3 regions of the Anoxybacillus sp. CHMUD genome follow, and region 1 is predicted to be linked to each of the others. Evidence: riboswitches for the same ligand, from Rfam matches in the RefSeq annotation. Region 1 holds a riboswitch; each other region holds the start of a gene.

The links. Region 1 has a riboswitch for cobalamin ahead of metE (5-methyltetrahydropteroyltriglutamate--homocysteine S-methyltransferase). Riboswitches for the same ligand answer to the same signal wherever they lie in the genome.
Region 2: another riboswitch for cobalamin. It lies ahead of ETB99_RS08325 (ribonucleoside-diphosphate reductase subunit alpha); the one in region 1 lies ahead of metE (5-methyltetrahydropteroyltriglutamate--homocysteine S-methyltransferase).
Region 3: another riboswitch for cobalamin. It lies ahead of ETB99_RS02840 ((2Fe-2S) ferredoxin domain-containing protein); the one in region 1 lies ahead of metE (5-methyltetrahydropteroyltriglutamate--homocysteine S-methyltransferase).

What each region holds. Positions count from the first base shown of each region.
Region 1 covers NZ_SDLG01000022.1:29,779-39,862, reverse strand. The annotation lists gene ETB99_RS12470 (CdaR family protein) at 1-1,036, shown strand, start outside; gene glmM (phosphoglucosamine mutase) at 1,056-2,402, shown strand; gene glmS (glutamine--fructose-6-phosphate transaminase (isomerizing)) at 2,791-4,593, shown strand; gene ETB99_RS12455 (acyl-CoA thioesterase) at 4,665-5,114, opposite strand; gene metE (5-methyltetrahydropteroyltriglutamate--homocysteine S-methyltransferase) at 5,105-7,375, opposite strand; cobalamin riboswitch at 7,517-7,706, opposite strand; gene ETB99_RS12445 (DMT family transporter) at 7,802-8,749, opposite strand; gene ETB99_RS12440 (AraC family transcriptional regulator) at 8,870-9,778, shown strand; gene ETB99_RS12435 (lmo0954 family membrane protein) at 9,954-10,084, shown strand, end outside.
Region 2 covers NZ_SDLG01000009.1:78,869-88,952, forward strand. The annotation lists gene ETB99_RS08310 (metal ABC transporter substrate-binding protein) at 129-1,100, shown strand; gene ETB99_RS08315 (cytochrome ubiquinol oxidase subunit I) at 1,196-2,524, shown strand; gene ETB99_RS08320 (cytochrome d ubiquinol oxidase subunit II) at 2,539-3,576, shown strand; cobalamin riboswitch at 3,670-3,870, shown strand; gene ETB99_RS08325 (ribonucleoside-diphosphate reductase subunit alpha) at 3,983-6,262, shown strand; gene ETB99_RS08330 (flavodoxin domain-containing protein) at 6,276-6,767, shown strand; gene ETB99_RS08335 (ribonucleotide-diphosphate reductase subunit beta) at 6,721-7,758, shown strand; gene ETB99_RS08340 (diverged REC-like domain-containing protein) at 7,784-8,236, opposite strand; gene ETB99_RS08345 (DUF2325 domain-containing protein) at 8,233-8,532, opposite strand; gene ETB99_RS08350 (DUF1540 domain-containing protein) at 8,709-8,864, shown strand; gene ETB99_RS08355 (cytochrome ubiquinol oxidase subunit I) at 9,046-10,084, shown strand, end outside.
Region 3 covers NZ_SDLG01000003.1:73,835-83,918, reverse strand. The annotation lists gene ETB99_RS02855 (alpha-amylase family glycosyl hydrolase) at 1-602, shown strand, start outside; gene ETB99_RS02850 (glycoside hydrolase family 31 protein) at 621-2,948, shown strand; gene ETB99_RS02845 (LacI family DNA-binding transcriptional regulator) at 2,965-3,999, shown strand; cobalamin riboswitch at 4,083-4,263, shown strand; gene ETB99_RS02840 ((2Fe-2S) ferredoxin domain-containing protein) at 4,402-4,764, shown strand; gene ETB99_RS02835 (energy-coupling factor ABC transporter permease) at 4,761-5,513, shown strand; gene ETB99_RS02830 (energy-coupling factor ABC transporter substrate-binding protein) at 5,510-5,779, shown strand; gene ETB99_RS02825 (CbiQ family ECF transporter T component) at 5,772-6,494, shown strand; gene ETB99_RS02820 (energy-coupling factor ABC transporter ATP-binding protein) at 6,478-7,257, shown strand; gene cobJ (precorrin-3B C(17)-methyltransferase) at 7,264-8,784, shown strand; gene ETB99_RS02810 (sirohydrochlorin chelatase) at 8,790-9,623, shown strand; gene cobK (precorrin-6A reductase) at 9,634-10,084, shown strand, end outside.

The sequences.
Region 1 (10,084 bases):
GATCCCCCAATCTGTGAATGTCATGCTTGAGGGGCCAAAAAGCATTGTTACGCCAACGAAGCTGCAGCGAGATTTTGAAGTGTATGTCGATTTATCTAAGTTGTCAATTGGCAAACATACTGTTCCTTTGAAATACCGAAATATTTCGGAAAAGTTGCGTGTCACTATTGATCCAGCGACAATTACTGTAACGATTGATGAACGAGTGTCAAAAGACTTTCCAGTAGAAGTTGACTTTATTAATAAATCACAAATTGCAGATGGTTATTCACCAGAACAGCCAATTGTGAAGCCAAATGTTGTGAAAGTGACCGGAGCAAAAACATTAATTGATAAAGTGGCATTAGTAAAGGCACGTGTAGACTTAAAAGGAGTTGAAGAAACAATTGAGAGGGAGTCGAAAGTGACGGTATATGATAAAGAAGGAAATGTGTTACCGCTCGATGTGGAACCATCCATTGTCGACATTACCGTGCCAATAAAAAGTCCAAGTAAAACTGTTCCTTTAAAAATTGAACGAAAAGGAACGTTACGCGAAGGATTAAGCATTGTCAAAATGGAAGTAATTCCGAGTGAAGTAACGATTTTTGGACCAAAAGCAAAGATCGATGAGATCGAGTTTATTAGTGGTATTGAAGTCGACTTAAGCGATATTACAAGTGATACCACTTTACAAGTTGATGTGCCTGTTCCAAAAGGAGCTAAAATGGTAGATCCGGCGAAAGTGACAATTTTAATTGAAATTGAACAGGAAAAAGAAAGGACATTTGATCAAGTTCCAATTGAAATCATCGGACTAAACGATGCGTACAAGGCAGAATTTATCGATCCTGCTGATCGAAATGTTACACTAACGGCTTTAGGGGCCCAAAGTGTATTGGATGCTATTCAGTTGAAAGATATTGAGGTATACTTAAACGTTAGTGAATTAGGTATTGGAGAACATGACGTACCAATTGAAGTCAATGGTCCTCAAAACGTTCGATGGAGACTACCGCAAAAAGAAGCAACGATTCGCATTACAAGAAACGAGTAATAATAGAAGGAGCGATAGCATGGGTAAGTATTTCGGAACAGACGGTGTTCGAGGGATTGCCAATAGCGAATTAACGCCAGAATTAGCTTTTAAAATTGGTCGTTTTGGTGGATATGTATTAACGAAAGATAAAGAACGTCCGAAAGTATTAATCGGACGCGATACACGCATTTCTGGTCATATGCTCGAAGGAGCGCTTGTTGCTGGATTGCTCTCCATCGGGGCAGAAGTGATGCGCCTTGGTGTTATTTCGACGCCGGGTGTAGCTTACTTAACAAAAGCGCTAGGGGCACAAGCAGGAGTTATGATCTCTGCTTCCCATAACCCCGTTCAAGATAACGGCATTAAGTTTTTCGGTCCAGATGGGTTTAAGCTTTCTGATGAACAAGAGTTAGAAATTGAAGCACTTCTTGATAGTGAAGAAGATACGTTGCCACGTCCAATCGGCAAAGATTTAGGGCAAGTAAACGACTATTTTGAAGGTGGACAAAAATATTTACAATATTTAAAACAAACGGTAGATGAAGATTTTTCAGGCATTCATGTCGCGCTTGATTGTGCACATGGGGCGACATCGGCATTAGCGACACATTTATTTGCTGATTTAGATGCCGATGTATCGACGATGGGTGCATCACCGAACGGATTAAACATTAACGACGGTGTCGGTTCGACGCATCCAGAGGCGTTGGCTGCGTTTGTGAAAGAAAAAGGAGCAGATGTAGGATTAGCGTTTGATGGCGATGGTGACCGATTAATTGCGGTGGATGAAAACGGTCAAATTGTTGACGGTGACCAAATTATGTACATTTGCGCGAAATATCTCAATGAACAAGGCCGCTTAAAACATCAAACGGTCGTCTCGACCGTCATGAGCAATCTCGGCTTTTATAAAGCGCTTGAAGCGCAAGGGATCAAAAGCGTACAAACAGCCGTTGGCGACCGTTATGTCGTCGAAGAAATGAAAAAGAACGGCTACAATTTAGGTGGAGAACAATCGGGGCATATTATTTTCCTTGATTACAATACGACAGGGGATGGATTGTTGACGGCGCTGCAGCTTGTCAACATTATGAAAATGACGAAAAAGCCGCTTTCTGAGCTAGCGGGGGAAATGAAAAAATACCCACAAAAATTAGTGAATGTAAAAGTAACAGATAAACAGGAAGCAATCGCAAACGAAGAAGTGCAACGTGTCATTCGCGAAGTGGAAGAAGAGATGGCTGGAAACGGCCGCATTCTCGTTCGTCCGTCTGGTACGGAGCCGCTCGTTCGTGTGATGGCAGAGGCGCCGACAAATGAACTTTGCGATCAATACGTCGAGCGCATTGCGTCCGTTATTCGTGAACGCTTTGGCGTACAATAATGGTTTCAGTAAACGATATGCATAAATGGAACAGTTTATTCCATTTATGCATATTTTGTTTATACAGGGGTAAGCGATACACATTGACGTTTGCCTCTTTGTTGTTGTAAACTATTGTTGTTTGACATCTTACATGAAAGGAGGATAGCGGAAAAAAAGTTTCACAAAAGCGCCTGGACTAAGCTTTGGACGGGAAAAAAGCTTAGTTGACGAGGAGGAGGTTTATCGAGTGTTCGGCGGATGCCTCCCGGCTGATGCGATGACAGCCGCAAGTTCTTTCTTAAAACAAAGAGGCGACTCTTTGCACAAAGGAAAGAACGTTCATCGCAAACAAATATTTTAAGGGGCAAGAGCCCCTTCTTGCCCCTATTATTAGGGAGGATTTATTATGTGCGGAATCGTTGGTTATATTGGTGAACAACCAGCAAAAGAAATTTTATTGTACGGATTAGAAAAATTAGAATACCGTGGCTATGACTCGGCAGGGATTGCGTTATTAAACGAAAAAGGTGTTCATGTGTTTAAAGAAAAGGGACGCATTGCTGACTTGCGCGCGATTGTCGCAGAAGATGTCGATGCGCCGCTTGGCATTGGCCATACACGTTGGGCAACACATGGCGTACCAAACCGCGCGAATGCTCATCCACATCAAAGTGCATCTGGCCGCTTCACGCTTGTGCATAACGGTGTGATCGAAAACTACGAATTGTTAAAACGCGATTATTTAGCACATGTGACGTTTAAAAGTGACACAGATACAGAAGTTATTGTTCAGTTAATCGAAACGTTTGTAAATGACGGATTGTCGGTGGAAGAAGCGTTTCGTAAGACGCTTTCGTTATTAAAAGGTTCGTATGCGATCGCGTTAATTGATGCCGAAAACGATGGTGTCATTTATGCGGCGAAAAACAAAAGCCCGCTTTTAGCTGGGTTAGGCGAAGGATTTAATGTCGTCGCAAGCGACGCATTAGCGATGTTACAAGTGACAAATCGATATGTTGAGTTAATGGATAAAGAAATCGTCATTGTGACAAAAGAAAGTGTGACGATTAAAAAGTTAAATGGTGAAGTCGTAGAGCGTGCACCGTATGTAGCGGAATTAGATGCAAGCGACATTGAAAAAGGAACGTATCCTTACTACATGTTGAAAGAAATTGACGAACAACCGCTTGTCATTCGTCGTTTAATTGAAAAATATCGCAATGAACAAGGCGAGTTAGCGATTGATGAAGATATCGTGCAAGCAGTGAATGAAGCCGATCGCTTATATATCGTCGCGTGCGGCACGAGCTATCATGCTGGTTTAGTCGGTAAGCAATTGATCGAAAACTGGGCGAAAATCCCTGTTGAAGTGCACATTGCAAGCGAATTTTCATACAATATGCCGCTTTTATCGGAAAAACCGCTCTTTATTTATATTTCACAAAGCGGGGAGACGGCAGATAGCCGCGCGGTGCTCGTGCGCACGAAAGAGCTTGGTTATAAATCATTAACGATTACGAACGTGCCAGGTTCGACATTATCGCGCGAAGCAGATTATACGCTTCTTCTTCATGCTGGGCCAGAAATCGCTGTTGCATCAACGAAAGCATATACAGCACAAATTGCGGTGCTTGCGATGTTAGCGGCGGTCGCTGCGAAAGCAAAAGGCATCGCGCTAGATGTTGACGTCACAAAAGAACTCGGCATTGTCGCCAATGCGATGGAGACACTTTGCGACGCAAAACATGAAATGGAACAAATTGCACGCGAATATTTAGCGACAACACGCAACTGCTTCTTTATCGGTCGCGCGGTTGACTATTATGTCGTATTAGAAGGGGCATTAAAGCTAAAAGAAATTTCTTACATTCAAGCAGAAGGCTTTGCAGGTGGAGAATTGAAGCACGGTACGATCGCTTTAATTGAAAACGGCACACCAGTCATTGCCCTAGCGACACAAGAACATGTGAACTTAAGCATTCGCGGAAACGTCAAAGAAGTGGTCGCTCGCGGCGCTAATCCGTGCATCATTTCCATGAAAGGATTAGACATGGAGGACGACCGTTTCGTCATTCCAGCTGTTCATCCAATGCTTACGCCGCTTGCATCTGTCGTGCCATTGCAATTAATTGCTTACTATGCAGCATTACACCGCGGCTGCGACGTCGACAAACCGCGCAACTTAGCGAAGTCGGTAACGGTGGAGTAAAAATTAGAAGAAATGATAAAAACACACGTCACGATGTATGTAATCGGACGTGTGTTTTTTCGTGTAAATATTTATGCCTTGTTGTTTCGTTTGTTTTGCTGATACAGTTGTACGATTTGTTCCTCCTGTTCGCTGATGATGACTTTTGGAACAGGGGTTGGTTTTTTGTTTTGATCGATGGCGACCATCGTTAAAAAGCATGTCGTTGTTAAGTGATGTTCGCCTGTAAATAAATCTTCTGTTTCGACTTTGACGAATACTTTCATGGATGTGCGTCCGGTCGAGTAGACGAATGCTTCAAGCTTTAAAATATCGCCAACTTTTGCGGACGAAATGAAATCAACTTTGTCAATCGAAACGGTGACGACTGCTTTTCGTGCATGACGCATGGCGGATATTGCCGCAATTTCATCAATGTAAGCTAAAACGGTACCGCCAAAAATCGTGCCGAGATGGTTCGTATCAGAAGGCAATACGAGCCGTGTTTGAATCGTTTTCGACTGCTCGACGCTTACTTCCATGACTTCATCCCTCCGTAAGCTAAAAGACGCTCGCGGTATTCGCGTGCTGCCTCTACCATCACTTGAAGTGCGGCAATCGTTTCTTCTTCTTTTCGAGTTTTTAATCCGCAATCAGGATTGACCCAAAATTGTTCTGGACGAAGAACGCGAAGTGCCCGTTCGATTTGTTCGCTTAGTTCTTCTTTTGTCGGAATGCGTGGGCTATGAATGTCATACACCCCTAATCCGATTCCCTTCTCATACTCATATGTTTCAAATACAGAAACAAGTTCACCGTGGCTTCGCGACGATTCAATAGAAATGACATCCGCATCAAGCTCATCAATGATATGCATCATATGTTCAAATTGTGAATAGCACATATGCGTATGAATTTGCGTTTCCTCTTCCACCGATGAGGTCGTGATACGAAATGCGATAACGGCATCTTCCCAATACGATGCATGTTTTTTTGTTTTCAAAGGCAATCCTTCCCGTAACGCTGGCTCGTCGACTTGAATGATACGTATTCCTTCTTTTTCTAACTGCAGCACTTCTTCACGAATCGCAAGAGCGAGCTGAATGAGCACACGTTTCCGTGAAATATCGTTGCGAACGAACGACCAGTTTAAAATAGTTACTGGTCCTGTTAACATTCCTTTCACAGGTTTAGTCGTTAATGATTGGGCATATACTGTTTCTTCTATGGTCATCGGTTGTTGATAGGCAATATCGCTAAAAATAATAGGTGGGCGCACACAACGCGAGCCGTATGATTGCACCCAGCCGTTTGTTGTGCATGCCATGCCTTGCAGTTTTTCACCGAAAAACTCCACCATATCTGTACGTTCAAATTCGCCATGGACAAGCACATCGAGCTGAAGTTGCTCTTGAATGTCGATCCATTTTGCGATTTCTTTTTTTATAAACGACTTATATTGATTGTCGTTCCATTCGCCTTTTTTCCACTTCATTCGAGCTTGGCGCACGTCGCTCGTTTGTGGGAAGCTTCCAATCGTCGTTGTTGGCAACAGCGGAAGTTGTAAATGTGCTTGTTGTACTTTTCGTCGTTCGTTGTAAGGCACGCGGCTTACCGGAACGGTTTCGGCTGTTTGTTCTTGTTCGTGGTGAAGTTTGGCGAAATAAACGTTTGTTTGTTCATCGTATTTGATTAGCTCGTCGATCGTTACGTTTCCGTTCATATACTCTGTCAACATACGTATTTCATCTAATTTTTCATCGGCAAATGATAAAGCCCCAGCAAGCTCCGTCGGCAATGCATGTTCATGTTTTGTCGTGACAGGAACATGCAGTAAGCTGCAAGACGGTTGAATGATCAGTTGTTCGGCAACGTTTGCTAAATGATGAAGGAGCGTTGCTTTTTGGGCAAGCGAGCTTTTCCATACATTGCGACCGTCTACAATCCCAGCAACTAATATTTTATCTTTCGGAAATCCGTACGTGTTTATGTTTTTCATGTTCTCGCCATCGTCATGCACGAAATCAAGCCCAATGCCTGCGACAGGTAAAGCAACGATTTCACGATAATGCGATACGCTATCAAAATATGTTTGTAAAATAAGGTTTATATTTGGTACATCGCGATGAAAAACTTCATATACATCACGAAATGCATCGACTATGTCATCGTCTATATCTTGAACGAGAATCGGTTCATCGATTTGGACGAATGACACGCCCGCTTCGCTTAGTTGTTTGAATAATTCCACATAAAGAGGAACTAATTGTGCGAGATGTTTGCGCCACTCGTGTCGCGCGTATTGCTTAGAAAGCAAAAGAAACGTAATCGGTCCAAGTAATACAGGCTTTGTTTCTAAATTGAATGTTTCTTTTACAAGCTTGTATTCTTTCAATAGGCGATTATCCACTAATTTCGGCTTCGTTTGCCCGATTTCAGGCACAATGTAGTGATAATTTGTATTAAACCATTTCGTCATTTCAAGCGCATGTTGCCCATTTGTCCCACGTGCCATTGCAAAATATTGCTCAAGCGTATCGTTTATTTGTTGAAATCGCTTGGGAATATACCCAAACATAAATGCGGTATCTAGCACGTGATCGTATAAAGAAAAATCTCCGATCGGAATGAGATCAATTCCTTTCTCAAGTTGTTTACGAATGGAATCGAGTCGAATCGTTTCCATTGTTTTTGTGAATTGATCTTTGTCTATTTGCCCATTCCAAAAAGATTCTAATGTTTTTTTCCATTCTCTTTTTTCACCAATGCGCGGATACCCTACATTTGAACTACGAATGAACAAGTTAAGCACCTCCAGTTATTTATATCCCAATCAAGCAAAAAAACCCTCTTCCAAACAGAAGGAGGGCATAGCTAGCTCGTATTGAGATACATGAAGTGCCTCAAGATCATATGTCCTCACTCCTCCCTATGACGCGTAGGTCGTAAGTGCATACAACAGGCAGGTCTCCTGACTTAGCTTCATCGCTGTTTATCTCCTTCCCATTTCAAATGAAACAGTGGATTGTGATAAACAGCTCTGCATCACAGTGGCGCGACCGTGTTGGACTTTCACCAAACTTCCCTTTTAAGATTCACAGCATGTGTGAACCACCTGTTGCGTGAACTTATTATGTTATTGTATAAAATTCAGAATAAACGAACTTTTTGTTTTTTTCAACAGAAATATTAATGTATTTTTACATAAAACATAAAAATAATGTAGTAATCACCCTAACGTTTGTGAATTTTTTGATTTGTATGCATATTGATGGTCAGCTATGGAGGATTTTTTATTTAATGCTATCAATAACATCATAGTAATAATGCAAGCTGTGCCAATCCATTGAAAAAAACCAAAAGGTTCTTTTAACCAAAAAACGGTTGTTAAAACAGCGGCGAGTGGTTCAATGTTGCCTAATAGGCTTGATTCTTTAGGCGAGAGACTTTGTAAGCTTTCGATATAAAACCAAAATGCAATCATTGTACCGAATATAATAACGAAAATTAAGTATAAGTACGTTTCTATGGTTAAGTGTTTAAAATCCATTTGCCAGGGTGGATGAACAAAGCTTAGTGCTAAGCCGCCAATCACCATGGACCAGCCGACAACGACAAGTGAATGATATTGTTTCAGTAAAGGAACAGCATATAGAGTATAAAATGCTAAAGCGATGCCAGATAAAAAACCCCAAACAATTGCGAGCAGTGGTACAGATAGTTGGGAAACAGAACCGTTTGTTAATAAGAAAAAGCAACCAACTAAGGCGAGCGAAATAGCCAATACATCTCTTTTTGTTATAGTAGCTTGTCTGTGAAAAACGGAGTAAATGATAATCATAACAGGTGCTAAATATTGCAATAATGTGGCGACAGCTGCGTTACCATGTTTAATGGAAGCCATATACGTATATTGAACAGCCAGCATACCGAGCAATCCGAAGGTAATCAATGAGATAACTGCTTTTTTCGTTTTCCAAACGGAAAATATTTGTGTGCGCTCTTCTTTCCTAACAAATTGAACGATTAAAAGTAAAAAACCAGCTACGAGTAATCTTGTCGTTACAAGCCAATCTACATCGATGCCATACTGAAAAAGTTTTTTTGATACAGTTCCCCCAATCCCCCAAAATAATGCTCCGGTGATGACTAAAAATAATCCTTTTTTTCTATTCATGATTCATTTTTCACCTCGGAATATAAAAATAGTACTATGATAGTTTGTATAATAAGACAAAATACATTATAAATCATACAAAGATTGAATAAAAAAATATCACTATATTGAGGTGATAGTGTGCAAATAAAGGATTTTATGGTTGATCGAAATTTAAAAGAATTAACTGAACATCGGACGGTTGCGTTGCCAGTTGCATGTTACGAGACAATTATTAATCAAAACGTTCATGGATATATACCGCTCCATTGGCATGACGAATTACAATTTATTCTCGTTATAAAGGGTCAATCCATTTTTCAAGTTAATGGGGAAAATATCGTTGTTGGAGAAGGAGAAGGGTTGTTTATTAATAGTGGCTGTCTGCATATGGCAAAAGATATGGATGATTCGAATTGTGCTTATATTTGCTTAAACGTTTCGCCTAGCTTTATACTGTCACAAGAACTTTATGCCACCTATGTAACTCCATATATTCAAGCGACTAATTTATCTTACTTACAATTACATCCAAACGAACTATGGGGGAAAAATATTTTGGATGCTGTCAGAAAAATAAACGAATTGATACGGAAAAAATCCTTATACTATGAACTAGACATCTTTATCCAGTTAACATTCATTTGGAAAAATTTAGTTATGAATGGTTTTCAATTAAAGTACGAGCGGATGGAAATGCTAAAGAGCCATCGAATGAAACAAATGTTAGATTGGATACACACACATTATGCAGACAAAATACTTTTAGAAGATATTGCCCGAGCTGGCCAATTGAGCCGTTCCGAGTGTTGTAGATACTTTAAAAAATTTCTCAAAAAAACACCACTAAATTATGTAATAGAGTATCGAATTCAAAAAAGTTTAATTCTCTTGCAAAAAGATCATTTGAATGTTACAGAGGTTGCCTACCAAGTCGGTTTTAATAGTACAAGTTATTTTATTGATCGATTCCGAAAATATATGAAAATGACACCACTGTCTTATAAAAAACGTATGAGTAACTTTAATTCAAACAGATCGTTCGATTGAACTGTAACAAATGGTCTATAACAAGAGCCGCTTTGTTTTATGGCGGCTCTTTTTCATTGAAAAGACCTTTATTACTTAAAAATACGCCTTGAGTCGTAGTTGAAAATATAGCTATGGGACATGATGAACAAAGATGAGAATCGGTAAGATGAAAGCAAGGAAGGAGGCGAAAGGGATGTTAAAAAAAATCGGGTTATTGCTTGCAGGTGGAATGGCGGTACTCGTGCTTATGTTTCACCTCGGGCCGCTCATTGGATTAGCGATCAGCTTGGCGATTTTGTACTATGCGGTCAAAAAGTTTTTCAA
Region 2 (10,084 bases), on a different contig from region 1:
CCACTCCCACCATTTGTTTCTGTTTCATAGTTTTCAAATCGTAACGATTACGATATAATAAAACAGGAGTGAGAGAGATGTTATCTGACGATCAGAAACATCTTTCTTTATTTGGAAGGAGGAGGAAGATGAAGGTAAAAACCATTTTATCCATTATACTTACGAGCACACTGCTATTGTTTGGATGCTCGCAACAAGAACAGACGAATGAATCGAAGAATGAGGAAAAAAACGATCAACTTATCGTTTATACAACTGTATACCCTCTTCAAGACTTTACTGAAAAAATTGGTGGCAAGCACGTTCAAGTGGAAAGCGTATATCCTCCCGGCGTTGATGTGCACACATACGAACCGACGGCAAAAACGATGCAACAAATCGCAGATGCTGACGCTTTCATTTACATCGGTCAAGGAATGGAAGGATTTGTTGACCGCGTTGTCGAAACGCTAGAGAATGAACACGTCAAGTTCGTGGAAGCAACAGCTGGGATGGAATTGCTTCCAGCCAACGATGCTCATGGGGACGAACATGCTCATGAAGATGAACACGCCCATGAAGATGAGCATGAGCACGGTGATGTAGATCCTCATGTCTGGTTAGATCCGATATATTCAATCCAAATGGCTGAAACGATTAAACAAACGTTAACAAAACTAAAACCGGAAGCAAAAGACGATTTTGAACAAAACTTTACTTCGCTAAAACAACAGCTTGAACAACTAGATCAACAATTTCAACAATTAGTAAAAGAAGCAAAAAGAAAAGAAATTCTTGTCGCTCATGCGGCATACGGCTATTGGGAAAAACGATACGGCATCAAGCAAATAAGTGTAACAGGATTGTCACCAACAAATGAACCATCGCAAAAGCAGCTTGCTTCGATTATTCAAATCGCCAAAGACCATGACATACACCATATCTTTTTTGAGCAAAACGTAACATCGAAAATTGCTGAAGTTGTGAAAAACGAAATCGGAGCTGATGTACTTATCCTTCACAACTTAGAAGCACGAACAAATGATGATATAAAAAACAACAAAGACTACTTCGCAATTATGAATGACAACATCTCTGCACTAAAAAAAGCTCTACAATAAGCGATCATAACGGTCGCTTATTTTTTTGTATATTTTTTCCCTTTTCAAATCAAACTAGGAAACGACAATGTATGGAAAGGGATGAACATTTCGGTATGGACCACGTATTAACCGCAAGAACGTTGTTTGGAACTACAATGGCGTTTCATATTATTTTCGCAACGCTGGGCGTCGGCATTCCACTTATGATTTTACTTGCGGAACTCACGTATCAAAAAACGAAAGACAATGACTATGCCATCATGGCAAATCGTTGGACGAAAGCGCTCGCCATTTTGCTCGGTGTAGCCATTCCATCCGGTACGATTGCAGGAGTGCAGCTCTCCCTTCTATGGCCAGGTTTTATGGAAGTAATCGGAAAAGTAATGGCACTTCCTTTCCAAATTGAAATTTATGCGTTTTTCGTTGAAGCGTTATTTTTATCTATTTACGTATATGCAGCTGACCGCATTTCACCAACGATGCGCATCGTAAGCTTAATATTTGTGGCCATCGGGGCAGCTGCTTCTGCCATTTTAATTACGAACGTACATGCCTTTGAAGGTACACCGACAGGCTTTCGCATCGAAAATGGACAAATTGTTGACGTCGATCCATGGAAAGCATTTTTTAATCCGAGCTTTGCCGTCACAGCCACACACGTTGTTTTATCCGCCTATATGACCGGAGCGTTTACGATCGCTTCCATCGCTGCCTACAAGATGTTGAAAAATAAACATAACGAGCGCATTCAGCTTTTTCATAAAAAAGCACTGATGCTCGGGTTAACAGTCGGTGGCGTATTTTCTTTACTCACGGCAATAAACGGACATGAATCAGCTCAACTTCTTCATGAATATCAACCAGAAAAATTAGCGGCTGCTGAAGGATTGTTTGAAACGCAGTCACACGCTCCACTCGTTATCGGTGGTTTTACAGATCGCGAAACGCAAACAGTAAAATGGGGAATTGAAATTCCGTGGTTGCTTAGCTTTTTAGCTGGTAATCGCTTCGATACCGTCGTTGTCGGGTTAAATGATTTTCCAGAAGAATGGTGGCCCCCTCTATTCGTCCATACACTTTTTAACGCCATGGTCGGAATTGGCATGTTTCTTCTCCTACTTTCAACTGTCGGATTCATTTGGTATCGCATAAAGAAACAATATACATTTCCAAACTGGTTTATGCGGACAGTTGTTACTGCTGGGCCGCTCGCTCTTCTCGGCATTGAATTTGGCTGGATTTTTGCTTGCACAGGCAGACAACCATGGGTCATTTATCGCATGATGACAACAGCAGAAGCTGTAACACAATCAACAAATTTGGGAACACTTTTTCTTTTATTTACGTCCATTTACGTATTTTTACTCATCGCCGTCGTGCTCGTCTTGCGATCGTATTTTCGCCGCCATCCGATTGAACAACAGTTGTCTATACACATATAGAAAGGAGCAAGATGATGACAGATGAATTAATTGCGATTTCAATTTTATGGGGATTTATTTTTATTTACGCCGTCATGGCGACGATGGACTTCGGAGCAGGTTTTTGGTCGATGGTATATATGAATCGTCCACAAACAAAAGCAACGAAAATCGCAAATCGATATTTATCGCCAACATGGGAAGTAACGAACGTCTTTATCGTCGCCATCGTCGTAGCGCTCGTTAGCTTTTTTCCTGGGGCGACGTTTATACTTGGAACGATCTTGCTTATCCCTGGTAGTATTATTTTACTTTTGCTGACCGTTCGTAGTGCATTTCTCGTTTTTTCGCACGTTGCCCCTAAATATGAAAAAGTGCTCATTTACATTTCAGGCATAAGCGGTTTGCTTATTCCAGCATTTTTAATTAGCGTCTTGCCCATTACACATGGGTCTTTCGTTGAAACAATGAATGGTGTCAGTCGTCTTCGGCTCGATCGTCTATTTACAAGCCCACATGAGTATGCGTTTATTGCCTTTGCGATTACAAGCACACTTTTTCTTTCTTCGCTTTTATTAGCGGATTACTCAAATGAAGCGAATGAAGCGGAGGCATATGCGATCTATCGTCGCGATGCGCTTATTATAGGACCATTCGCCCTTCTCTCCTCGATGTTGATTATGATTACGATGCGAAATGAAGCACGGTGGCTATACGATGGAATGATGTCTCATTGGCCATGGCTTGTCGCTTCCGTCATATTGTTCCTTTTAGCTGGCGGGGCGCTTTTTCTTCCCCCACGGAAAAAGAAACATGGACGCGGAATACCGCGTCTTGCGGTGGTTGCGATCGTTTTACAATATTTTTGTGCGAGCTATGCATATGGGAAAGCTCATTTACCGTATATGATTTATCCGAATGTAACCATTGAGTCGGGATTTACACACCCGAATACGTTTCGTGCCTTATTTTTGACGTATATCGTTGGTTTTGCAATTTTATTTCCAGGATTCATTTATTTTTGGCGGCTGTTTATGAAAGATCGACGCTATGTAGCAAAGGATGAAAAATAATGATTGCAAATGTTGAGATTTTTCGTTATAGTTTTAAACGTAAACCTTTTTTACACAATATATTGTGATGATAAACAAGATAATAACTATATATTGAAACCGACAAGCGAAGGTGTCCAAACGGACTTAATAGGGAATCTGGTGCGAATCCAGAACTGTCCCCGCAACTGTGTGCGCAGACGAAATGGAAACAACACCACTGTATATGTCAGCTGTTTTATGGCGCATATATGGGAAGGAATCCAAAGTAGGAAGAAGCGCAAGTCAGGAGACCTGCCTTCCTTGTATCGTTTCATATTCTTCGGGGATTGAGAAGATGAAACGATGGAAAAAGGCATGCTTTTACCATCGTTTCATCCGCTCAACGAGAGCGGATTTTTTTATTTTCTAGGGGAAGGGATGTTATATGGTGTACATAAAACAACAAACAGAAGTAAATGAAGAAACGACCCGCACATTATTGTTTCATATTTTCAAAGATTTTCCACACTTATCAAGCGAGCGATACATCGAGCGTACGATACGGTCGCTGACGTATACAAAATCATACGATGACATGATGAACAAACTCATTTTAAATGCACTTGACGAAATCACCGTAGAACAACCTGATTGGACGTTTGTCGCAGCACGCCTTTATTTACAACAGCTATACAATGAGGCTGCTATAAATCGGGGTTATGATGTATCCGACACATACCGCTACTTTTATGAGTTACAAACAATGCTCGTTGATCTCGGTATTTACGATCCGTTTGTACTTGAACGATATACGAAAGAAGAACTACAAGAAGCGGGGACATGGATCGATCCGAAAAAAGACGAGCAATTTACATACATCGGATTACGCACACTCGTTGATCGTTATTTAGCGAAAGGATATGACGGAGAAATTTATGAGTTGCCACAAGAACGTTTTTTAACCATTGCTCTTACGCTGATGGTGAATGAGCCAAAAGAAAAACGAATGGAGCTTGTCAAAGAAGCGTATTGGGCGTTATCGAACCAATACATGACGGTCGCTACACCAACGTACGCCAACGCAGGTAAATCTTACGGTCAATTATCGAGTTGTTTCATTGATACAGTCGACGATAGCTTAACCGGCATTTATGAATCAAATACAGACGTCGCGCGTTTATCAAAGGGCGGTGGAGGGATTGGTGTATATTTAGGTAAAATTCGGGCACGCAACTCGGATATTAAAGGATTTAAAGGCGTATCGTCTGGTGTCATCCCATGGATGCGTCAATTAAACAATACCGCTGTATCGGTTGACCAGCTTGGTACGCGACAAGGAAGTATTGCCGTCTATTTAGACGTTTGGCATAAAGACATTTTCTCATTTTTAGACGCGAAACTAAACAACGGCGATGAACGGCAAAAATGCCATGATTTATTTTATGGCGTATGCATCCCTGATTTATTTATGGAACAAGTCGAAAAGCGTGGCGATTGGTATTTATTTGACCCACATGAAGTGAAAAAAGTGATGGGGTGGAAAGATAAAGATGGGAATCCGCTAGGTCTTGAAGATTTTTACGATGAAGAACGAGGGTGTGGTTCGTTCCGCGAAAAATACGAAGAATGTATCAATCACCCAGAGTTAAGTAAAGAACGTGTACCTGCCATTGAAATTATGAAGCGCATTTTAAAATCACAATTAGAAACGGGTACACCTTATATGTTTTATCGCGACGAAGCGAATCGAATGAATCCAAATAAACATGCGGGCATGATTTATTCTAGCAATTTATGTACGGAAATTATGCAAAATATGAGCGCGACTACCGTAACAAAAGAGTATACGCAAGATGGTGAAATTATTATTCATAAAAAGCCAGGCGACTTTGTCGTTTGTAACTTATCTAGCATTCATCTCGCTCGCGCCGTACAAGACGATGTACTCGAAAGATTAATTCCGATTCAAGTGCGTATGCTCGATAACGTCATCGACTTAAACGAAAATCGCATTGAAGTGTTGCAAGCGGTGATGACAAATAAAAAATATCGGGCAATCGGTCTAGGTGCATTTTCATGGCATCACTTATTGGCGTTAAAAGGAATCAAGTGGAATAGCGAAGAAAGCGTTGATTTCGCTGACAAGCTATTTGAAAAAATCGCTTATTTAACGATTCGAGCAAGCATGGAATTAGCGAAAGAAAAAGGAGCATATCCGGAGTTTGCAGGTTCTGATTGGCATACAGGGAAATATTTTGACCTTCGCGGTTATCATTCCCACGATGAGTTAGATTGGGATGAGTTAAAGCAACAAGTGATGAGACATGGGATACGTAATGGGTATCTCATGGCGCCTGCGCCAAACGCTTCGACATCCGTTTTAGCAAACGGAACGGCGTCATGCGACCCTGTCTTTAATCGCTTATATTTTGAAGAAAAGAAAAATTATAAAATTCCTGTTACCGTTCCTGATTTAAATGCCAAAACATTTTGGTTTTACGAAAATGCCTATGAAGTGGATCAAAAGATGAGCATTCGTCAAAATGCCGCTAGACAAAAACATGTCGATCAGTCGTTAAGTTTTAATCTTTACGTATACAACACGATTAAAGCGAAAGATCTTTTGGATTTACATTTAACGGCATGGAAAGAACGGTTAAAATCGACGTATTACGTTCGCAGCACTGCCGTAACAATTGAAGAATGCGACGTTTGCTCATCATAAGGGAGAGAAACAAATGAACGTTCTTATTTGTTACACATCAAAAACTGGTAACACAAAAGAAGTCGCCTTTTTGATTGAACAAGCTTTTCGATCGTACGGACACGCTGTAAAAACAATCGATGTTCAACACGCATTTGCAATCGAGTCGCTTATCCGTGAAACACACCTTCTTTTATTCGGTTCATATACATGGGGAAATGGACAACTTCCAGATGAAATGAGGAAGCTACTTCGTTTTCTTATCAAAGAACGAAATCTTCCTTTGCCTCCTGTTGCGCTGTTTGGCACAGGAGATCAAATGTGGCCATACTATTGCCGTGCTGTCGATGAAATGGAGTACCATTTACGAAAAGTGACGACTGTGCTCGGCACGTTAAAAATTGAACAATCACCGCGCGGCCATCAACAACACTTACCGACTGTATTCGTACAACAGCTACTAGAGGAGGTTGACCGTTTTGTTATTGACGAAAGTAAAATTGCTCGAGCCGTCGCATCCAAATAAAGCAACGAGCATTATCAATGGAAAAGCAAGCGGCATTTTAAACTGGAACGATATTAAATATAGCCATTTTTACGATATATACAAAATGTTGCTCGGCAACTTTTGGACGCCGTTTGAAATTAATATGTCAGATGATATTAAACAATGGCATGCGTTAAGTGAACGGGAACGGGATGCATTTTTACACATTATCGGCTTGCTTTCAATTTTAGATTCTGTTCAACCAAATTTTATTGGGGCGATGAAAGAATACATTACCGATCCGAGCGTCAAAGCAATTTTTTCGATTATCGAACAGCAAGAAGTCGTTCATAATCAATCGTACTCGTACGTTCTTGCTTCGATCGAAAAATTATCCGAGCAACATCGCGCGTTTGAAATGGCACGAACAAATCCGCACATTTATAAGCGAAATGAACACGTCATTCGCGTATATGAAGCATTTCGCGAGCAACCAACGGTAGAGACGTTTTGCCGCGCGCTCGTCGCTTCGCTCGTCTTAGAGGGGATTAATTTTTATTCTGGGTTTGCCTTTTTTTACAATTTGGCAAGAAACCAAAAAATGCTCAAAACATCAACGATGATTAGTTATATTAATAAAGATGAGCTATGCCATAGTTACTTTATTTCTCAACTTGTACGCGCAGTGTTATGGGAAAATCCACAAATTGATGAAAATGGAGCGTTTTCTGCGTGGATATATGACTATATCGACGAAGCCATTCGTTACGAAACAGAATGGTCGCGCTTTGTGTTGCGCGATATTGATGGCATTGACGTCATCGAAATGGAAAAATATATCGAATATCTTGGAAATAAACGGTTGCGCATGCTTGGATTAGACGATCGCTATGACGCGGATGAAAATAGCATGCCTTGGATTCGCGTCTTTAGCGATGAAAATGTGAACTTAGGCAAAACCGACTTTTTTGAAGCCCGTCCACGTTCATATACGAAAACAACCGATGTGAACGGGTTTGATGAATTGTAAAAAAACCGGGTAGTCGCCCGGTTTTTTATAATAAGTGTGTAAAATATGCTTCGTTTTTCAATACGACGTGAAATAAACGATTTTTCATGACGTAATACATTCGTACTGCTCTCGGTTTTTGTCCGAACCGCTCTTCAAATTGGCGACATACGTGCAATGATGGGGTGCAATCAAAAATGAAAACATTCATACATGATGGGACAACGCATGTTTCAGACGTACAAGATGCAGTTATAAATGCTGCACGCTCGTCAAATATATGAACAAACGACTGATCGTTCGCAACAAAGCGAAGCAAGTAATCCGTCATTTGCGCTATCGTTTTATAATATGTAACGGGAGAGTCACAAGAAGCGATCGGAAACGATGATGTTGCCCGTTCAATTCCTTTTAGCAACGTAAGTGATGAACGATGAGGTGGAAATATGCTGTAATGATAAGTTAATACTTCATTTAAAAACGGTTGCCACAACGTCATCTCCCCCTTAGTTCATCCCCCATTTGTTGAATAACCGTTTGGATCGAGCTCCATGAACGCTTTACAAAATAAATCGGCTTATGTTGATCTTTTGCTTTTTGTTTAATGACCTTTGCTAAATTGTGGTTAATGTAATCCGTCATGACAAATACGATATCGACATGCTCTGGAATTTGTCGCTTCACCATATTCACTTTTCGACCATCTAAATGAATAATCTCCTGAAATCCTGAGTTTTTTAATTTATCGGTAATGTTTCCTAAATGATCTGCTCCAACAACTAATAATGATGACATATAACTCCCTCCGAATTTTTTGTCTTATCTTGCACAATTTCATTCTAATTGAGAATGATTATCTATGTCAACATATAATGATAAAAATTCTCATTATTTTTGCTCATTTTTTCATGTTATGTCTTGCCAATGTTTTGTCTACACTAACATCAGCATAAAGAAAGGAGGGAATGGTTGTGGCAAAAGATGTACTTTGTGAGGTGCAAAACTGTCAGTTTTGGTCGCAAGGCAATCGATGTAGTGCAGACGCAATCTATGTCGTAAGCCATGCTGGCTCCACAGCGACGAGCTCGACAGAAACAGACTGTAAAACGTTCCAACCAAACGAGTGAAAATAACCTCCTTGCCCATTGCAAGGAGGTTTTCCTCTTTTTCATGTTAATCATAGTAAATAGACACATTTTTTTTAAATTATCGTCACAGCTTTGCAACATTTCCCTCACCGCTTCTTCACGTCTTAGGGTTACTCTTATACATAGTAAAAAAACATTTTGTATCGTTGGAGGGGGATATATGAGCGATGTACTTTTGTTAAGCCGTTTTCAATTTGCCATTACTGTTTTCTATCATTTTTTATTCGTCCCGTTGACCATTGGTCTTATTGTTTTAATTGCATGGATGGAAACACAACATGTACGAACAAAAAATCCGCTTTATCGACAAATGGCAGATTTTTGGGGGAAATTGTTTGCTATTAACTTCGTCCTTGGCGTAGTCACAGGCATTACGATGGAATTTCAATTTGGTACAAACTGGTCTGAGTATTCGAAATATATGGGGGATATTTTCGGATCTCCGCTCGCCATTGAAGCGCTCGTTGCTTTCTTTTTAGAATCAACATTTATGGGGATTTGGCTATTTGGGAAGGATAAAATTTCACCAAAACTTCGTGCGTTTTCGATTTGGATGGTTGCGCTCGGTACAAACATTTCAGCACTTTGGATTATTACAGCAAACGGGTTTATGCAAAATCCGGTCGGGTATATTGAGAGAAACGGTCGCATCGAACTACAAAACTTTTGGGAAGTGGTAACAAATCCATATGCATGGCATATGTTTGTGCACACAATCGTTAGCTGTTATATTGTTGGAGCGTTTTTTGTGATGGCTGTTAGCGCATGGCATTTGTTGCGTAAGCAGCATGTCGTATTTTTCGAAAAATCGTTTAAGTATGCACTTATTCTAGGTCTTATCGCGACAACAGCAACACCATTTATCGGTCATAAATCAGCATCGTTTGCGGCAAAGATGCAGCCTGCTAAAGGAGCAGCACTAGAAGCTGTTTGGGAAACGAAAGAGGGGTTACCTTTTCATATTATTCAAATTCCGGATCCAAAAAACGAACGAAATATCGTTGAATTTTTAACGATTCCGAAGCTTGGAAGTTACTTTTATACGCATTCGTTTGATGGAAAAGTCGTTGGATTTGATCAAATTCCGAAAGACGAACGACCGAACGTCAATATTGTGTTTTACTCATTTCGATTAATGGTCGCACTCGGACTATATTTCGTCGCTTTATGTTGGTATGGGTTTTACTTGTATCGTAAAA
Region 3 (10,084 bases), on a different contig from region 1:
TAGATAATCATGATACCGTTCGCTTTACTCGCTTAGCGTTACAAAATCGCATCAATCCGGTGACGCGTTTAAAACTTGGACTGACGTATTTGTTTGCAGCGCCGGGTATTCCGATTATGTACTATGGAACGGAAATTGCGCTTGATGGCGGAGAAGACCCAGACAACCGTCGTTTAATGAATTTCCGTACCGATAAAGAGCTCATTGATTATGTGACAAAGCTTGGTGAATTGCGTGAAAAATTGCCGTCGCTTCGCCGCGGTGATTTTGAATTGTTGTATGAACAAGGCGGAATGGCTGTGTTTAAACGGACGTATGAAGAGGAAACAACAGTGATCGCCATTAACAACACGTCAAAAACGCAAAAAGTGACGCTCGATGACGAATTAGAACAAGGAAAAGAGTTGCGCGGCTTGCTTGCTGGCGATTTAGTCCGAAGCAAAGATGGCAAGTATGATATCATTTTAGATCGCGAAACGGCGGAAATTTACGTGCTTGCGCCAAAAACAGGATTAAACATTCCGTTTATTGCGGCGCTTGTAGCGGTGTATGCTTCTTTTGGACTGTTTTTATATTTAGCGCGAAAACGGAAGCGATCATAACGATAGGAGGCGGCATGTATGCTAGAGGAGACGAGCTTTGCGATTCGGCCGACAAATGGGACGAATGAAATAGATGTGTGGCAATCGGTTGGCGATGTGCAAAAAATTGAAGAAAAAAAGCAAATATTTGCATTCACATGCGAGAACGCGTCGGGTAAAATACATTTTTATCGTGACGATATCGTTCGAGTGACGCTCGATCCATTCGACGGAAAGTATGTTTCTGTGAGTCCAGCAGTGGTCGCAACGCCGAAAAAAGTGGATGTGCACGTTCAAGAAAAAGAAGACGGCTGGGAGTTGCGGACGAAACAGTTGACAGTCGTCATCGAACGACGTCCGTTTCGTCTGGCGATATACGACAATGAAGGAATATTGCTCGTGCGTGATGAACAACCTGTATGTTTTGAAGCAAAAGGGCGTATGCGTTGCGTTCATGCGCTTGCTCCGACAGATGTCGTATATGGATTAGGAGAAAAAACAGGGGTGTTGAATAAACGTGGTTCTGTATGGAAGATGTGGAATACAGATGTGTATGCCCCGCACAATTTAGAAACGGACCCGCTGTACCAGTCGCATCCGTATATGATGGTGTTAAAAGACGGACATGCACACGGCGTCTTTTTTGATCATACGTATGAAACGACGTTTGACTTGCGGTATGAGTCGTTTTATACGTTCACGTCAGAAGGCGGTGCTCTCGACTATTACGTGTTTGCCGGCCCGCACCCAAAAGATGTGTTAACGCAATATACGCATCTCGTTGGTCGCATGCCGCTCCCGCCGAAATGGGCGCTTGGGTATCATCAATCGCGTTATAGTTATGAAACAGAACAAGAAGTGCGTGAATTAATTGACACATTTCGCAAAAAACATATTCCGCTCGATGCGGTATATTTAGATATTCATTATATGGATGAATATCGTGTATTTACGTTCGATCAAAATCGGTTTCCACATCCGAAATCGCTCGTTCAATATGCGAGTGAACAAGGGGTTCGCATCGTTCCGATCGTTGATCCGGGCGTGAAAGTAGATGCAGAGTACGATACGTATCGCGATGGCGTGCAAAAAGATTATTTTTGTAAATATGCAGACGGAACGTTGTTTAAAGGAGACGTTTGGCCGGGGACGAGCGTGTTTCCTGACTTTTTGAAGAAAAAAGTGCGCAAATGGTGGGGCGAACAACATGCGTTTTACACGAGCATCGGCATTGAAGGCATTTGGAATGATATGAATGAGCCGTCTGTGTTTAACGAAACGAAAACGATGGACGATCAAGTCGTTCATGACGGATGGAAAACGCATCGTCAAGTGCATAACATATACGGAATGATGATGACGGAAGCGACGTACAACGGATTGAAAAAACAACTGAAAGGGAAGCGTCCGTTTGTGTTAACGCGCGCCGGTTTTTCGGGCATTCACCGATATGCTGCTGTGTGGACAGGAGACAACCGCAGTTTTTGGGAACATCTTGAACTATCTTTGCCGATGTGTTTAAATTTAGGATTATCTGCCGTTGCATTTTGTGGGGCGGATGTGGGCGGCTTCGCTCATGATGCTCATGGGGAATTGCTTGTTCGTTGGACGCAAGTCGGCGCTTTTTTTCCATATTTCCGCAATCATTGTGCGATTGGTTTCGCCCGTCAAGAACCGTGGGCGTTCGGTGAAACATATGAACAGATGGTGAAGCGATATATTGAGTTGCGCTACGAGTGGCTCCCACATTTGTACACGTTATGTTTTGAAGCATATCAAACAGGTGTGCCGATGATGCGTCCGCTTATGATGGAATATCCGAACGATCGCGAAACGTGGAATATTTCGGATCAGTTTATGGTTGGCGAGCAAGTGATGATTGCACCGATCATCCGTCCGTATACAACGCATCGCATCGTTTATTTTCCAGAAGGACGCTGGGTTGATTATTGGACGAAAGAAAAATTTGAAGGCGGCAGACGATATATTGTTGAAGCGCCGCTTGACCGGTTGCCGATATTTGTAAAAGAAGGGGCGATGATTGCCCGTGCCGAAGCAAAACAATCGACGTCCATTGCGGACGAACAGTTGACGTTGTATGTGTATACGATGGAAGAAGGAACATCATCATATACGTTATACGATGATGACGGCACAACGTTTGCATACGAAAAAGGAGAGTATGTGAACATGCACATTCGTGCGGTATTTTCACACGATACCGTTCATTTTCACGTCGAAGCGGAAGGGACGTATCAGCCGCCGTGGCGTATGCGTGTCATGTTTGTTGGACATGTGCCGTCAACGGTCATAGTCAACGGTGAACAAAGATTTGTCGATGAAGCGACAAACTCGTTTGTTTTGTAAGAGATGGGGGATTTTTATGACAGTAACGATTAAAGATGTAGCGAAACGAGCGAACGTGGCACCATCGACTGTTTCGCGCGTCATTGCTGACAGTCCGCGCATTAGTGAAAAGACGAAGAAAAAAGTGCGCGAAGCGATGAAAGAGCTCGGCTATCATCCGAATTTTATCGCCCGCAGTTTAGCAAATAAATCGACGCAAGTCATCGGCTTAATTATGCCAAGCTCAGCCGATAAAGCGTTTCAAAACCCGTTTTTCCCAGAAGTCATTCGCGGCATTAGCAAAGCGGTGCATGATCGACAATATGCGTTGCAGTTGTCGACAGGGGAGACGGAAGCGGAAATTTATGAAGGTGTCGTCCATATGGTGCAAGGAAAACGCGTCGATGGGGTCATTTTGCTATATTCGCGTGCGAACGATAAAATTATGGCGTATTTACAAAAAGAAGACGTGCCGTTTGTCGTCATCGGGAAACCGCATAAAAAAGCGGAGGAAATTACACATGTCGATAACGATAACGTGCGTGCGGCACGCGAGGCGACAGAATATTTAATTGAACTCGGTCATGAGCGCATCGCTTTTGTCGGCGGAAACGTCAATCTCATTGTGACGATGGATCGTTTGCGCGGATATGAAAAAGCGTTGAAATCGGCCGGGCTGACGTATCGAAAAGATTACATTGTACATGAAGAATTTTTAAAAGAAGGCGGCCAAGAGGCGATGAAAGGGTTGCTTTCATTGAAAGAACCGCCGACTGCGCTCGTTGTCGCCGACGATTTAATGGCGCTCGGTGTATTAAATACGCTTGCGGAAATGGGGCTAAGCGTACCAGCTGATTTGTCGATCGTGAGCTTTAACAACGTGCTTTTATCAGAAATTTCCCGTCCGCCATTAACATCGGTAGACATTAACATTTTCCAGCTCGGCTTTGAAGCAGCAAGAAATTTAATTCAACAAATCGAAAACCCGAATGAGCCAATTAAACGCATCATTATTCCGCATACGCTCGTCAAACGGTTTTCATGCGACTACTACAAAGCGCCTTCTCAATAGAGGGCGCTTTTTTTGTAAATGGACTAGGCGAGAAGAAAAAAATGGTGTATTATATTCTTAACATTCACGCTCTTTGAAAAAATATATATGATGAGCAAGTACGGTGCATACGTCCGTATGCTTAAAAGGGAAGAACGGTGCAAAGCCGTCGCGGTACCCGCCACTGTGATGGGGAGTTTCGTTGCAATATGCCACTGATTTTTGGGAAGGCGCAACGAAATGATGAACCTAAGCCAGGAGACCTGCCTGCTTGCGATACGTCGGCTGCCTACGGGAATATAGGTGGACGTGCGGAGACGATGGAAAGCAACGGTTGTGAATGCATGATTGTTTGAATATTTCGTTTTTTCTGCACCTCTACCTAGGGGTGCTTTTTTTATTTTGAAAAAAGGGGCGACATATATGGCAACATGGAATTTACAAGGAACGACACATCACATGCTTATTTGCAATGGAGGAAGCTGCATGAGAAAAGGAGGGGAAGAGGTGACACAAGCGATTCGCGATGAAATTGATCGGTTGCAGTTACATGGGCGCGTTCATACGACGCGGACGAGGTGCAACGGGCGCTGCGAAGATGCATGTGTCGTCATCGTTTATCCAGAAGGTGTTTGGTATCGTACGATTGATGAGCAAGTCGGTAGGGATATTGTACGAAAACATGTAAAAGATGGCAAAGTATTGCTTGATTATGTGACGTACACATACGATGGAGGGTTTGTCATACCTGAACATAGCGTTGCGACAAGGGGGAAGGAAAAGTGAAGAAACCGTTGTTTTTTTTCGCTAGTGCGTGCGTAACCATCTATATTTTATTTGCGCTTTCGCCTTCTGTATATGCGATGCACATTATGGAAGGATTTTTGCCTTGGCAGTGGGCGCTCGTTTGGTGGCTGTTATTTTTACCGTTTTTCTTGATCGGTATGCGCAACGTTGCGCGTTTGATGAGGCAAAGGCCCGAAGTAAAGTTATTGCTTGCTTTAGCTACGGCGTTTACATTTGTTCTTTCGGCGTTAAAAATCCCGTCTGTTACAGGAAGTAGCTCTCATCCGACTGGGACAGGTCTTGGTGCACTTTTATTCGGACCGTTCGTGATGACGGTCATTGGTACGGCGGTGCTATTGTTTCAAGCGCTTTTACTTGCGCATGGCGGAGTGACAACACTTGGTGCGAATGCGTTTTCCATGGCTGTCGTTGGTCCGCTCGTTGCGTACGTCTTGTTCGTTCTATGTAAAAAGTGTGGAATATCGCTGCGCATTTCCGTCTTTTTAGCGGCGATGATGGCTGATTTGGCGACATACGTCATGACGTCGTTTCAACTCGCCCTAGCATTTCCAGATGTGACAAGCGGCGTATGGGGCGCATTTTTAAAATTCGCTTCCATTTTTGCGGTGACACAAGTACCGCTTGCGATCACGGAGGGACTTCTTACCGTCGTCGTATGGAACTTTTTGCATACGTACTCGAAGCGAGAGTTAGACGTGTTAAAGGAGAGGGGGGTGTCTTTCAAATGAACAATCGTATATTGTTGTTCATTGCTGCATTGTTGATCGTGTTGCCGCTATTTATTGTGAAAAATACGGAGTTTGCTGGGGCTGATACGCTTGCGGAAGAAATGATTCAACAAATCGCCCCGCATTATGAACCGTGGTTTCATGTTTTATTTGAGCCGCCAGGCGGTGAGGTAGAGACGTTACTATTTTCGGTACAAGCAGCGCTTGGTGCGGGAGTGATTGGATATATTATCGGGCTATATAAAGGGCGACAGCGAAATGGTTAGTTGGCTTGATGAATGGGCTTACCGAAACAAGCTTGCTAAATTAAATGTCACATTTAAATTGATGCTTACGTGTATGTTACTCATATGGGCGTTATGTGGAACGAATGTCGTTCGCTGTATCATTATCGTTTGGCTATTCGTCTGGCTTCTTTATCATGCGCGCTTACCTTGGCGTGTTTGTGTTCACTTTTTTATTGTTATGGTTCTTATCATGATCGGAAGCTGCGTGCCACTTCTTTTTACCGTTGATCGGACGATTCATTTTGTCAGCGAAAATATGGCGGAAGTGGCGACGATTTGCTTGCGAGCATTGGCAAGTTCGTTTACTCTCTTTTTTCTCGCGATCACAACGCCGTTTTTTCGCATTGCTCATGCATTAAGCAAATGGCACGTCCCGAAAGCATTTATTGAGCTATTGTTGTTGACGTATCGCTTCATTTTTGTGTTAGAAAAAGCAGCGATGCAATTGTTTATGACGGTGCGAATAAAAAATGACGAACGAAGTTGGCACCTCGCCTCACTTGCTGTTGCACAACTGTTTCGCCAAACGATGCGCGACTATGAAGCAACGATCATTGCACAAGAGACGAGGAACGCATCATTTGTTTTTCCGATTTGTGCGGACGAACAATTGCCGCGAAAATATGTGATCGAAACATGTGTGTGGCTCGTTGTTTTACTTATGATGGAGGGCTTATATGTTAACGTTTCATGATGTTCATTATACGTACCAAAACGGCGTATATGTGCTAAAAGGTGTATCGCTTACGATTGAGCGTGGGAAAAAATATGCGTTAATTGGGAAAAATGGTTGTGGAAAAACGACATGGCTCCTTCATGCAAACGGCATTTACCGTCCGACGAAAGGAGACGTGTATTGGGAAGGAAAAAAGGTAGAAGATCGGCGGTTAAGGCGCGAGTTACGACAACATGTCGGCGTCATTTTTCAAAACCCAGAACACCAATTTTTAGCTCCGACCATTGAAGAAGAACTGGCGATTAGTTTGCAATCAAATCGCGAGCGGATGGATGAAGTGATGGAGCAGTTTTCACTTCATCGATGGAGAGATATACCGATTCACCACTTAAGTCTTGGACAAAAAAAATGGTTATCGCTTGCGGTAGCTATGGCTCCGCAACCTCGCTTACTTATTGTCGATGAGCCTTCTGCTTATTTAGACGGTTTGCAAAGCGAGCGCTTAATCAGTAAATTAAATGAGTTGCACGAAGCAGGTACGACGCTTGTCGTTATTACACATGATCTCGATTTTGTTTGGCAGTGGGCGGACGAAGTGTTTGTCATGCATGATGGGCGCATCGTTTTGCATGGACCACCCGCCTTTGTATTTACGCAAACGAATATATTTCGTGAACTTCATTTCCCATTGCCGCTTCTTTTACGCATATGGGAGCATGAAAAGAAAACGTATACTGAACAACAATTCGCGCAATGGATTGAACGATGGAAAAAGGGGTGAAAATGTATGGCGGGAAAATTGTTTGTTGTTGGCTTTGGACCGGGAAGTGTGGATCATATGACAAAACGGGCGCGTGAAGCGATAGAGGAAAGCGATGTCATTGTCGGCTACAAAACGTATGTTGATTTAGTGAAGGATCTCATTCATGGAAAAGAAGTCATTTGTACCGGAATGACGGAAGAAGTAGGAAGAGCCCAAGAGGCGATCAAGCAAGCGGAGCGCGGCAAAAAGGTAGCTGTCATTTCAAGCGGAGATGCTGGACTTTATGGGATGGCGGGACTCGTTTATGAAGTGTTAATTGAAAAAGGATGGAAAAAAGAAACAGGAGTCGGAGTAGAAATTATTCCAGGTATTTCAGCGATTCATTCTTGCGCTGCTTTGTTAGGGGCGCCGATTATGCACGATGCATGTACGATTAGCTTAAGCGACCATTTAACTCCGTGGCATATGATTGCGAAAAGAATTGAAGCGGCTGCCGCAGCGGATTTTGTCATTGCGCTATACAATCCAAAAAGTAGCCGCCGTACGCAACAAATCGTTGAGGCGCAGCGCATTTTATTAACGTATCGCTCGCCAAATACGCCCGTTGGACTTGTCAAAAGCGCGTATCGCGAGCGGCAACATGTCGTCATTACAAATTTAGGAGATATGTTACAACATGAGATTGGTATGCTAACGACTGTTATTATTGGAAACTCTTCTACATTCGTTCATGATGGTTTGATAATTACCCCGCGCGGTTACGAGCGAAAATATACGCTATCAAGCGCTGTTCAACCGTTAAAGCCGCATGAACGGTTACGGCCAGAAGCGGAACCGTGGGCGCTCGCGAACGTGCGCACATTAGCGGAAGAAGCATATGAAAAAGTGACGTCTCCAAAAAAGATGGAACGGTTAGAAGTAGCGGTTAGTCCGGGAGTGGCAAACAAAACGTTGACACCAAAACAAATGACGAACATTGCACACATCGTTGGGGAACGAGGGACGATTGTGTATACTCCTGATCATTATTTAAAGGTGACAATGGAAACAGAGAGGCCGGATGAAGTCATTGCCTCTTTTTTAGCAGCAGGATTAACGGTTGCGCCAGTGGGGGATGTGCTTATGATGAAAGCGTGCGATTTTTGCGACGGTGAGAAAAAAGATGCCATTCCTTATGCTGAACAGTTGTACAAGCAATTTGGTGGGACGTCTTTGCCGAAAGAGTTACGTCTCGGATTTAATGGGTGCGGTATGGCGTGTTACGGTGCAGTAAATGAAGATATTGGCGTCGTTTATCGAAAAGGGGCATTTGATTTATTTTTAGGAGGAAAAACAGTGGGAAGAAACGCTCATCCGGGTCAGCTTGTTGCTGAAGGAATTCACCCTGATGACATCGTTGCCACGATCGCACGTATTATTGAGCAATACAAAAAAGAAGGATATGCAAACGAACGTTTTCATAAATTTTTTGAACGAAAAAGGGAAGTCGGTGGCTTTGTTTACGGACAAACAATGAAAGTAGAGTCGGCTGCATGTGGGGAGTGAAAAAGATGAAAGCTGTTTTATTTGTTGGACACGGAAGCCGTGATGAAGAAGGGAACGAACAAGTTCGCCAGTTTGTACAAACGATCCGTCCGCAAATCAATGAAACGTTTTATGTGCATACATGTTTTTTAGAGTTTGGTGTTCCATCGGTCATTGACGGCATCGCCCATTGTGTGGAACAGGGAGCGAAAGATGTCGTCATCATTCCAATTATTTTGTTACCAGCTGGTCATTCGAAATTACATATTCCAGCAGCCATTGACGAAGCGAAACAACGCTATCCGCACGTTTCGTTTACGTATGGACGACCGCTTGGCATTCACGATGCAACGTTTACGATTTTACAAGATCGTTTAAAAGAAGCAGAGGTTGTTTTAGATGAGCATACAGCGATCATTTTGCTTGGGCGCGGCGGGAGCGATCCAGATGCCAATAGCGATTTATATAAAATTGCCCGTTTATTTTGGGAGCGAAATAAACAGGCGATCGTTGAACCTGCGTTTATGGGCGTCACAAATCCGTCATTAGATGAGGCAGTCGTAAGATGTGTCAAGCTCGGTGCAAAAAAAATCGTTATTTTACCTTACTTTTTATTTACAGGCGTGCTCATTAAGCGATTAGAAAAGAAAGTTTCCGAGTTTCAAAGCGCTTATCCGCACATTTCGTTTATACTTGGGCATTATTTCGGCTTTCATCCGTCGCTACAGACGATTGTGCTCGATCGGTTACAAGAAGCAATGAGTGATTCCGTGCAAATGAATTGCGATACGTGTCAATATCGCATTCATGTCGCTCAACATCATCACCACCACCATCACCACCATCATCACGACCATTGAGGTGAAACGAATGATTATGATGTTATCAGGAACAAGCGATGCGAGACAGTTAGCGCTAGCGATTCGCGATGCTGGATACGACGTGTTTGCAACAGTTGTGACAGAGCATGCAGCAGAACAAATGGCACATGTTGGATTGCATGCGCATGTCGGGCGTTTAACAGCGTGTGAAATGGTTCAGCTTATCCAGCAACATAGAGTGACAGCAATTGTTGATGCGAGCCATCCGTTTGCAGAAGAAGCGTCGCGTCAAGCGATGAAAGCAGCAGAAGAAGCAAATGTCCCGTATATTCGGTATGAACGAAAAGAAAGCGTCATTACGTATGATCGCGTCACATTTGTTGATAGTTATGAAGCCGCAGCACAGTATGCTGCAAATAAAAAAGGGGTAGTGATGTTGACGACGGGCAGTAAAACGTTGCCGATTTTTGCTGATATGTTGCTTCCACTTCCTGATGTTC